DNA from 3 places in the Enterobacter sp. SA187 genome. Region 1 is predicted to be linked to each of the others. Evidence: predicted binding sites of a transcription regulator. Region 1 holds the regulator's gene; each other region holds the start of a gene.
The links. Region 1 encodes PurR, which represses purine synthesis genes. Its sites were predicted from a motif close to CANGCAAACGTTTGCNTG; they were not measured.
Positions count from the first base shown of each region.

Region 2: BMF08_RS13355 (amino acid aminotransferase) is a predicted target of PurR. The motif match lies at 1,770-1,787, and genes of this name have one in related genera.
Region 3: cvpA (colicin V production protein) is a predicted target of PurR. The motif match lies at 1,628-1,645, and genes of this name have one in related genera.

Region 1 is NZ_CP019113.1:3,083,881-3,087,160, reverse strand. It holds gene BMF08_RS14760 (MFS transporter) at 1-741, opposite strand, end outside; gene cydH (cytochrome bd-I oxidase subunit CydH) at 914-1,006, opposite strand; gene purR (HTH-type transcriptional repressor PurR) at 1,301-2,326, shown strand; gene punR (DNA-binding transcriptional activator PunR) at 2,343-3,254, opposite strand.
Region 2 is NZ_CP019113.1:2,808,297-2,811,576, forward strand. It holds gene BMF08_RS13350 (MBL fold metallo-hydrolase) at 1-471, shown strand, start outside; gene BMF08_RS13355 (amino acid aminotransferase) at 515-1,705, opposite strand; gene BMF08_RS13360 (porin) at 1,893-3,002, opposite strand.
Region 3 is NZ_CP019113.1:4,140,139-4,143,418, reverse strand. It holds gene folC (bifunctional tetrahydrofolate synthase/dihydrofolate synthase) at 1-776, shown strand, start outside; gene dedD (cell division protein DedD) at 766-1,434, shown strand; gene cvpA (colicin V production protein) at 1,701-2,189, shown strand; gene purF (amidophosphoribosyltransferase) at 2,223-3,280, shown strand, end outside.

The DNA of each region.
Region 1 (3,280 bases):
GCCGATCAGCACCAGCATTGCGGTGACAAAGAATGGCGTGGCGTGATTCAGCTCCTGCAACACCGGCGAGATATAGGTATAAAGGGTGAACATCGCCCCGGCGCCCAGCACGGTGGTCAGCAGCGCCGATAAAACCTGCGGGCGCATCAGCACCGCCAGCTCCTGGCGCACATTCGGACGCACGCCCGCGCTGCCCTTCGGCAGGGAGAAGAACAGGCTTAACATCGACACCACGCCAAGACCTGCGGTGGCGAGGAAGGACATCCGCCAGCCGATGGTTTCCCCAAGCCAGGTGGCCGCTGGAACGCCGCCGATATTGGCGATGGTCAGTCCCATAAACATGGTCGCCACGGCGCTGGCCTGTTTATGTTTCGGTACCACGCTTGCGGCCACCACTGAACCCAGGCCAAAGAAGGCGCCGTGGTTAAGACTGGTGATAATGCGCGATAACAGCAGCGTGGTGTAATCCGGCGCAATGGCCGACAGTACATTACCGAGGGTGAAAATCGCCATCAGGAAGATCAGCGCGTTACGACGGGCGCGATGCGACAGCAGCAGCGTCATCAGGGGGGCGCCCACCATCACGCCGATCGCATAGGCGCTGATCAGCATGCCGGCGGCAGGGATCGAGACGTCAACGCCACGGGCGATTACCGGCAGCAATCCCATGGGTGAAAATTCAGTTGTACCTATCCCAAAAGCCCCGATTGCCAGTGACAGCAGGGGAAAATTTATCTTCATTATTACATGACTCCAGTAATGCGATGGCGTACAGAGCGCCCCGCGGTGAAGTCAAAAGCATGACATTAATCACAAAAAAACAGAAGTTAATGAAGTGACAAAAGATTATTGCAAATTTGATAACAATCGGCGGGAATGAAAAAGAGAGGGAGAGCGCTCTCCCTGCTCTGGATCAATTAAAAGCGGCAGTCATTGCGCCAGCAACGATCAGGCTGAGCACGATTACGGTAGTAAACAGCGAATACTTCAGATTGCTATCCATCATTTTTTCTCCTTTGTTAACCCCCACAAAAAGTGAGATTGCTCATTTTTGCACAGTTAAACGCAAAAATCTTCTCTGTTTTAGATTGATAACCATTTTTAGACTTCCCCTTTTCATCAAGATCAGCCAGAATTCCACGCTAAATTTATTCGTGTACCGGCCACTGACCCCTCCTGACGTCCTGTGTTGTTTTCCCGGCGTATCGCAACCTGAAAATGTTGTGCGAAGGGTTTTTTAAGGCAAACGTTTACCTGTAGAAGTATCAGGAGTTTAAGATATGGTCTGGAGTGAGATCTAATGGCAACAATTAAAGATGTAGCGAAACGCGCAAACGTTTCCACTACAACCGTATCACATGTTATTAACAAAACCCGTTTTGTTGCGGAAGAAACGCGCAACGCGGTGTGGGCAGCCATCAAAGAGCTGCATTATTCCCCAAGCGCGGTGGCGCGCAGTCTGAAGGTTAACCATACCAAGTCGATTGGCTTGCTGGCGACCAGCAGCGAAGCGCCCTACTTCGCCGAAATCATTGAAGCTGTTGAGAAAAACTGCTTCCAGAAGGGCTATACCCTGATCCTCGGCAACGCCTGGAACAACCTGGAAAAGCAGCGCGCTTATCTGTCGATGATGGCGCAAAAGCGCGTCGACGGCCTGATGGTGATGTGTTCTGAATACCCGGACCCGCTGTTGCGCATGCTTGAAGAGTACCGTCATATCCCGATGGTGGTGATGGACTGGGGCGAAGCGAAAGCGGACTTTACCGATTCGGTGATCGATAACGCTTTTGAAGGCGGCTATATGGCGGGCCGTTATCTGATCGAACGTGGCCACCGTGAAATCGGCGTCATTCCGGGCCCGCTTGAGCGTAACACCGGCGCGGGCCGTCTGGCGGGCTTTATGAAAGCGATGGAAGAAGCGCTGATTAAGGTGCCGGAAAACTGGATCGTGCAGGGCGACTTTGAGCCGGAATCCGGCTACCGCGCCATGCAGCAGATCCTCTCCCAGCCGCATCGTCCGACCGCAGTCTTCTGCGGCGGCGACGTGATGGCGATGGGCGCGCTCTGCGGGGCTGATGAAATGGGTCTGCGCGTGCCGCAGGACGTGTCGCTGATTGGTTATGACAACGTGCGCAACGCGCGTTTCTTCACTCCGGCGCTGACCACCATTCACCAGCCGAAAGATTCGCTGGGCGAAACGGCCTTCAATATGCTGATGGACAGGATCGTCAGCAAGCGTGAAGAGTCGCAGTCCATTGAGGTGCACCCGCGTCTCATCGAACGCCGCTCGGTCGCCGACGGCCCGTTCCGCGACTACCGCCGTTAAGCCTGCCGGGAGCCAGTCACTCTGGCTCCCGCAACCACTCTTTATTCAGCGTCTCGCTGTCTCCTAAATAATCGAGCAGCCAGCTTAAGGCGGGCGAATTGTCCTTTTGCTGCCACGTCAGGCAACAGGCGGCGTCCGGGAAGGGGTTTTCAAGCGGCAGCGCCACCCACTCTCCGCGATCAAGCCAGGGCCTGGCAAAATGCGCCGGTACCATGCCGATACACAATCCCGCCGACAGACAGGCCGCCGAGGATTCCCAGTCGGGCGCGACGATGCGCCGCTGGTTATCCAGCAGCCAGGTGATACGCTTCGGCAGCGAGCGGGAGGTGTCTTCGCGCACCAGCGACGGCCAGTTGCGCAAGGTGTCATCGCTCAGCGGCCCGTCCATCGCCGCCAGCGGGTGTTCACGGGATACCACGCACTTCCAGCTCAATTTCCCCATATCCCGGAAGGCGTAGCGCCCGCCCACCGGCACCGCCTGGGTCGCCCCAATCGCCAGTTCCACGCGGCCATCCGCCAGCGCGTCCCACACGCCGTTGAATACTTCCTGAAAGACGATCAGCTCCACATCCTGAAAGTGGCGGTAGAAATCGACGATCATTTGCCTGCTACGTTCGGGCTTAACGATATTGTCCACCGCGATGGATAACTGCCCCCGCCAGCCGTTGGCGATCTGCTGACACTGCTGACGGGTGATCTGCATTTTTTTGATAACAGATCGCCCTTCCTTTAAAAACCAGCGCCCGGCCGGGGTAAGCACCACGTCACGGTGACGGCGCTCAAACAGCGGCACCGCCAGCCACTCTTCCAGTTGCCGCACCGTATAGCTAACCGCCGATGGGACCCGGTGGAGTTCCTGCGCCGCGGCGCTGAAGCTGCCGGTTCGTGCCACCGCATCAACCACTTCCAGTGAATATTCTGACCACATGTTCTGCCTGCAAATTTTTTGAATGC
Region 2 (3,280 bases), 280 kb from region 1:
GATCATGTCGGTGCCGCCGCAGAACTGGCGCAACATTATGCTGTGCCGGTGATCGGCCCGGAAAAAGAAGATGAGTTCTGGCTGACGGGCCTGCCCGCCCAGAGCCGGATGTTTGGCCTGGAAGAGTGTCAGCCTCTGACGCCGGATCGCTGGCTGAATGAAGGGGAAAGCGTCAGCCTGGGCAATATCACGCTTCAGGTACTGCACTGCCCTGGACATACGCCGGGACACATCGTGTTCTTTGATGAACGCGCCCGTCTGTTAATTTCCGGCGATGTGATTTTTAAAGGCGGCGTGGGGCGCAGTGATTTCCCGCGCGGCGACCATGCGACGCTTATCGATTCGATCAAGCGTAAGCTGTTGCCGTTAGGTGACGACGTGACCTTCCTGCCGGGGCATGGCCCGCTGTCGACGCTCGGCGAAGAGCGCCTGCACAATCCTTTCTTACAGGATGAAATGCCGGTCTGGTAATAAAAAAAGGTCGCCGTGGCGACCTTTTTTAATGCTCAGAAACTTACAGCACGGCGACAATGGCTTCGCACAGCGGCGCCATATTGTCCGGCGTCATACCCGCCACGTTGACACGGCCTGATGCCACCGCATACACGCCGAATTCCTCACGCAGACGCAGCACCTGCTCTTTGGTCAGGCCGCTGAAGGAGAACATGCCGTTCTGTTTGATGATGAAGCTGAAGTCTCCCTGCGCGCCTTTCTCCTGTAAGGTATTCACAAACAGCAGACGCATACGCTGGATACGCTGACGCATATCCGTCAGCTCCTGCTCCCAGATGGCGCGCAGCGCGTCATTGCTGAGAATAGTCGCCACCACCGAGGCACCGTGCGCCGGCGGGTTAGAGTAGTTGGCGCGGATCACCGACTTCATCTGGCTGAACGCACGATCCACCGTTTCTGCATCCGCACACACCAGCGTACAGGCACCCACGCGCTCATTGTACAGGCCGAAGTTTTTGGAGTAGGAGCTGGCAACGATCAGTTCGTGATGCAGCGCAGCAAAGGCACGCAGACCTTCAGCGTCTTCTTCCAGTCCACGGGCGAAGCCCTGATAAGCGAAGTCGAACAGCGGCAGCCAGCCTTTTTGCGCGGACAGCTCAGCCAGCTGTTGCCACTGATCCAGCGTTGGATCGATACCCGTCGGGTTATGGCAGCAGCCATGGAACAGCACCACGTCACCGGCCTGGGCTTCGTTCAGGCTGGCCAGCAGGCCGTCGAAGTCCAGGGTGTGGCTGGTAGCGTCATAGTACGCATATTCACGCACTTCCAGACCCGCGGAGTTAAAGACGCTTTTATGGTTCGGCCAGCTTGGGTTGCTTACCCAGACGCGTTTTACGTCCGTATTTTTCGCCAGAAAATCCGCCGCCACGCGAAGCGCGCCTGTACCGCCGGGGGTTTGTGCCGTGCGGGCGCGTTTGTCGTTGATGAGGGCATTGCCTTTGCCAAACAGCAGCTCCTGCGTGCAACGGCCAAACTCCGGAATACCGTCAATGCCGAGGTAATTTTTAGTCGTTTCATTTTCCAGCAGATACTGCTCAGCTTTTTTCACGCTGGTCAGCACCGGGGTCTTGCCGGTTTCATCTTTATAGACGCCGATGCCCAGATTAATTTTAGTGGGGCGAGTATCGGCACGAAACAGATCGGCCAGGCCCAGGATTGGGTCGGCAGGGGCAGCAGTGATTTTCTCAAACATGACGAGGTTCCATTGTGGTGTCAAAAAGGGAAAGCCGCTATCAGGTTAACGGCTGATGGAGCAAATGCCAACCGTTTGCGACAAAAAGAAAAAGGAAGTGCGGGGTGAAGGGAATAACAGGATTTTAAACATAAAAAAACAGGGCCGGAGCCCTGTTTAATAAGCATATAACGAGGTGTGTTACGACTTAGAACTGGTAAGTTACGCCAACAACAGCCTGGTCAGCAGAACCGACGAAGCCGGTATCAGCATCTTCGTCATCCAGCAGGTTGATACGGTAGTCGCCGTATACGTTGAAGTTCTTGTTGAAGTAGTAAGTTGCGCCAACGGTCACGTATTGCGCCAGATCGCGGTCGCCGATGCCCGGCAGATCTTTAGCTTTGGACTGCACGTAAGATACGGACGGACGCAGACCGAAATCGAACTGGTACTGAGCAATCATCTCAACGTTCTGAGTTTTGTTCGCAACAGTGTAGAAGTTACCGTCTGAGTTCGGAACGGTTAAGGAATCACCGCTGTTACCCAGGTTAGTGGTGTTACGGGTTTCAGCATATACCGCAGCGAGGTAAACGTTGTTTGCGTCGTATTTCGCGCCAACAGCCCATGCTTCAGCACGGTCGCCGTTGCCATCTTCTTTCTGCGCAACAGTACGGTTAGCGGTGCTGTAAGAACCGATCACGCCGAAGCCTTCACCGAACTCGTAGCCCAGGGACGCGCCCACGCCGTCGCCGTTTGCTTCACGCAGGTTGTCACGGTCGTTTTTGCCCTGATATTGCAGGCCAAAGCTCAGACCATCAACCAGACCGAAGAAGTTGCTGTTACGGTAGGTCAGCAGACCAGTGGAACGCATGGTCATGAAGTTGTCAGTGTATGCGCCACCCCAGGTTTCGCCAGAGAAGGACGGAGCCATATCGGTGTAGGATTCTACATCGTAAACGATGCCGTAGTTACGGCCGTAGTCCAGAGAGCCAGCGTCAGCAATTTTGATACCAGCGAAAGCCAGACGGGTTACGTTGTCCTGGCTGCCTTCAGCTTTGCTTGCTTTAGCACGATATTCCCACTGGCCGTAACCGGTAACTTGATCGTTAACCTGAGTTTCGCCTTTGAAGCCGATCTGGCCGTAAGAGTTATCTTTGTTAGTGGTGTTGTCGCCAGAAGTGGTGAAGGCGTGCTCGCCAACAACTTTGCCGTACAGATCCAGTTTGTTGCCGTTTTTGTTATAAACTTCTGCAGCGTTAGCTGCACCGGCTACCAGCAGAGCAGGGATAACCACTGCCAGAATATTGCGCTTCATCATTATTTATTACCCTCATTAGGTTTTATGAACACCTGCCACTGCCGCCAATAGATTCCGTCAATAAATATTTACGGAACTATTGATGAGAGTTTGGTGTCTCTCTGTGTCTGAGAGGCATCTTTCCATTCATGTAATCGTTTCGCTAGCGCCAAAGTGCTACAAATGTCTTAAAGCGGTAACGAAAAGAAATAATGTGTAACATTGTGTGAATTTTTCGGAACTTTGTGAACCATCTCTAATTTCCGGACTCTCCGCTGATAAATTCAGCGAATCCATTC
Region 3 (3,280 bases), 1.1 Mb from region 1:
TGGTGACCAGCATCGCGCTGGATCATACCGACTGGCTGGGGCCGGATCGCGAGAGCATTGGCCGCGAAAAAGCCGGTGTCTTCCGGGCGGGCAGACCGGCGGTGGTCGGCGAGCCGGATATGCCGCAGAGCATCGCCGATGTCGCACGCGAGAAGGGCGCGCACCTGCTGCGCCGCGATGCCGACTGGCAGTATGAGGTCACGGGCGACCGCTGGCGTTTTCGCGATGCTCAGGGCGAGCTGACTGGCCTGCCGTTACCGCAGGTGCCGCAGCCCAACGCGGCAACCGCGCTGGCTGCCCTGCGTGCCAGCGGCCTGAATATCAGCGAGACGGCGATCCGCGACGGCATTGCGAAAGCGATTTTACCGGGACGTTTCCAGATAGTGAGCCAGTCGCCGCGCGTGATTCTGGATGTGGCGCACAATCCTCATGCGGCGGCTTATCTGGCCGGACGCCTGGCAGCGTTGCCGAAAAGCGGACGCGTGCTGGCGGTGGTCGGCATGCTGCATGATAAAGATATTGCCGGAACGCTTGCCTGTCTGGAGAGCCAGGTCGATAGCTGGTATTGTGCCCCTCTGGAAGGGCCGCGGGGCGCGACGGCAGAACAGCTGCTGACGCACCTTAACGGCGGCAGCGCCTTTGCCAGCGTCGAACAGGCGTGGCGGGCGGCAATGGCGGATGCCAGACCAGAAGATACCGTGCTGGTGTGTGGTTCCTTCCACACCGTAGCACATGTCATGGAAGCGATGGACGCGGGGAGAACCGGTGGCGAGTAAGTTTCAGAACCGTTTAATGGGCACCATTGTGCTGGTGGCGCTGGGCGTGATTGTGCTGCCGGGGCTGCTGGACGGGCAGAAAAAACATTACCAGGATGAGTTTGCGGCGATCCCGCTGGTGCCAAAACCCGGCGATCGCGACGAGCCGGACATGCTGCCGGCGGCCACGCAGGCGCTTCCGGCACAGCCGCCGGAAGGCGCGGCTGAAGAAGTGCGGGCGGGCAACGCCGCAGCGCCGTCGCTGGAGGCCTCGCGTCAGGCGGCCAACAATCCTGAAATGGATATTGACCCGCAGCCGGTGGTAACACCTAAACCTAAGCCGGTGGAAAAACCAAAACCGCAGCGCGATACCGCTCAGCAACAGGCAGCCACGACGCCGTCGAAGCAGGCCGAAGAAGAGAAGCCTGCGCCGACGGGTAAGGCGTATGTCGTGCAGCTGGGGGCGCTGAAGAATGCCGATAAGGTTAATGAAGTGACCGGCAAACTGCGCAGCGCGGGTTATCGGGTATTCACTATTCCGGGCACGCCGGTGCAGGGTAAAATCACCCGTATTCTGGTCGGCCCGGACGCCTCGAAAGATAAGCTTAAGGGATCCCTTGGCGAGCTGAAGCAGATCTCCGGCTTAAGCGGCGTGGTGATGGGTTATACCCCGAACTGATTTTCCCCTCACCCTAACCCTCTCCCGGGGGGAGAGGGAACCGTTCGCGGACTTCCTTCCCCCTCTCCCTGGGGAGAGGGCCGGGGTGAGGGGAGAAAAAACGCACAAAAACCCGGCCCGCAGAGGCCAGGCCTGTGCTGGCGTTGAAGATTTTTTCAGCGCCATTTTTATTTACGCGCGGGAAGGAAATCCCTACGCAAACGTTTTCTTTTTCTGTTAGAATTCGCCCCGAACTGGATGACAGGGCGATTAATCGTGGGACACATATGGTCTGGATTGATTACGCCATCATCGCGGTAATTGGTTTTTCCTGTCTGGTTAGCCTTATCCGCGGCTTTGTTCGTGAAGCGTTGTCGCTGGTGACATGGGGTTGTGCTTTCTTTGTCGCCAGTCATTACTACACTTACCTGTCTGTCTGGTTCACGGGCTTTGAAGACGAACTGGTTCGAAATGGGATTGCTATCGCGGTGCTGTTTATCGCGACGCTGATCGTCGGCGCTATTGTTAACTATGTTATCAGTCAGCTTGTCGAGAAAACCGGCCTGTCGGGTACTGACCGGGTGTTGGGGATTTGCTTCGGTGCGCTGCGCGGTGCGCTGATTGTCGCCGCCATTCTGTTCTTTCTCGACACCTTTACCGGCTTTTCCAAAAGCGAAGACTGGCAAAAGTCGCAGCTGATCCCGCAGTTTAGTTTTATCATCAGATGGTTCTTTGACTATCTGCAAAGCTCGTCAAGTTTCTTGCCCAGGGCGTAAGTCCTGAGATGTGGCTTAACGAGGAATATACGTATGTGCGGTATTGTCGGTATCGCCGGTTTCATGCCGGTTAACCAGTCGATTTATGATGCATTGTCGGTGTTGCAGCACCGTGGTCAGGACGCCGCAGGCATTATCACCATTGATGAACTTAACTGCTTCCGTTTGCGTAAAGCGAACGGCATGGTGAACGATGTATTTGAAGCCCGCCATATGCAGCGCCTGCAGGGGAACATGGGTATTGGCCATGTGCGTTATCCGACTGCGGGCAGCTCCAGCGCTTCAGAAGCGCAGCCTTTTTACGTTAACTCTCCGTACGGTATCACGCTTGCCCATAACGGCAACCTGACCAACGCCCACGAGCTGCGTAAGCGTCTGTTCGAAGAAAAACGCCGTCACATTAACACCACCTCCGATTCTGAAATCCTGCTCAATATTTTTGCCAGCGAGCTGGATAACTTCCGCCACTACCCGTTAGAAGCGGATAACATTTTTGCCGCTGTTGCCGCCACCAACCGTCAGATCCGCGGGGCCTATGCCTGCGTGGCGATGATCATCGGTCACGGTATGGTCGCCTTCCGCGATCCAAACGGTATTCGTCCGCTGGTGCTTGGTAAACGCGATCTCGCCGATGGCCGCACCGAATACATGGTGGCGTCGGAGAGCGTGGCGTTAGATACGCTGGGCTTTGAATTCCTGCGCGACGTGGCGCCTGGCGAAGCGGTGTACATCACCGAAAAAGGCCAGCTGTTCACCCGTCAGTGCGCGGAAAACCCGGTCAGCAATCCGTGCCTGTTCGAGTATGTCTATTTCTCCCGTCCGGATTCCTTTATCGACAAGATTTCCGTGTACAGCGCCCGTGTGAATATGGGTAAAAAGCTGGGCGAGAAAATTGCCCGCGAATGGGAAGATCTGGATATTGACGTGGTCATCCCGATCCCGGAAACCTCCTGCGATATCGCGCTGGAAATCGCCCGTATTCTGGATAAGCCGTACCGCCAGGGCTTCGTGAAAAACCGTTACGTTGGCCGTACCTTTATCATGCCGGGTCAGCAGCTGCGCCGTAAGTCTGTGCGCCGTAAGCTGAACGC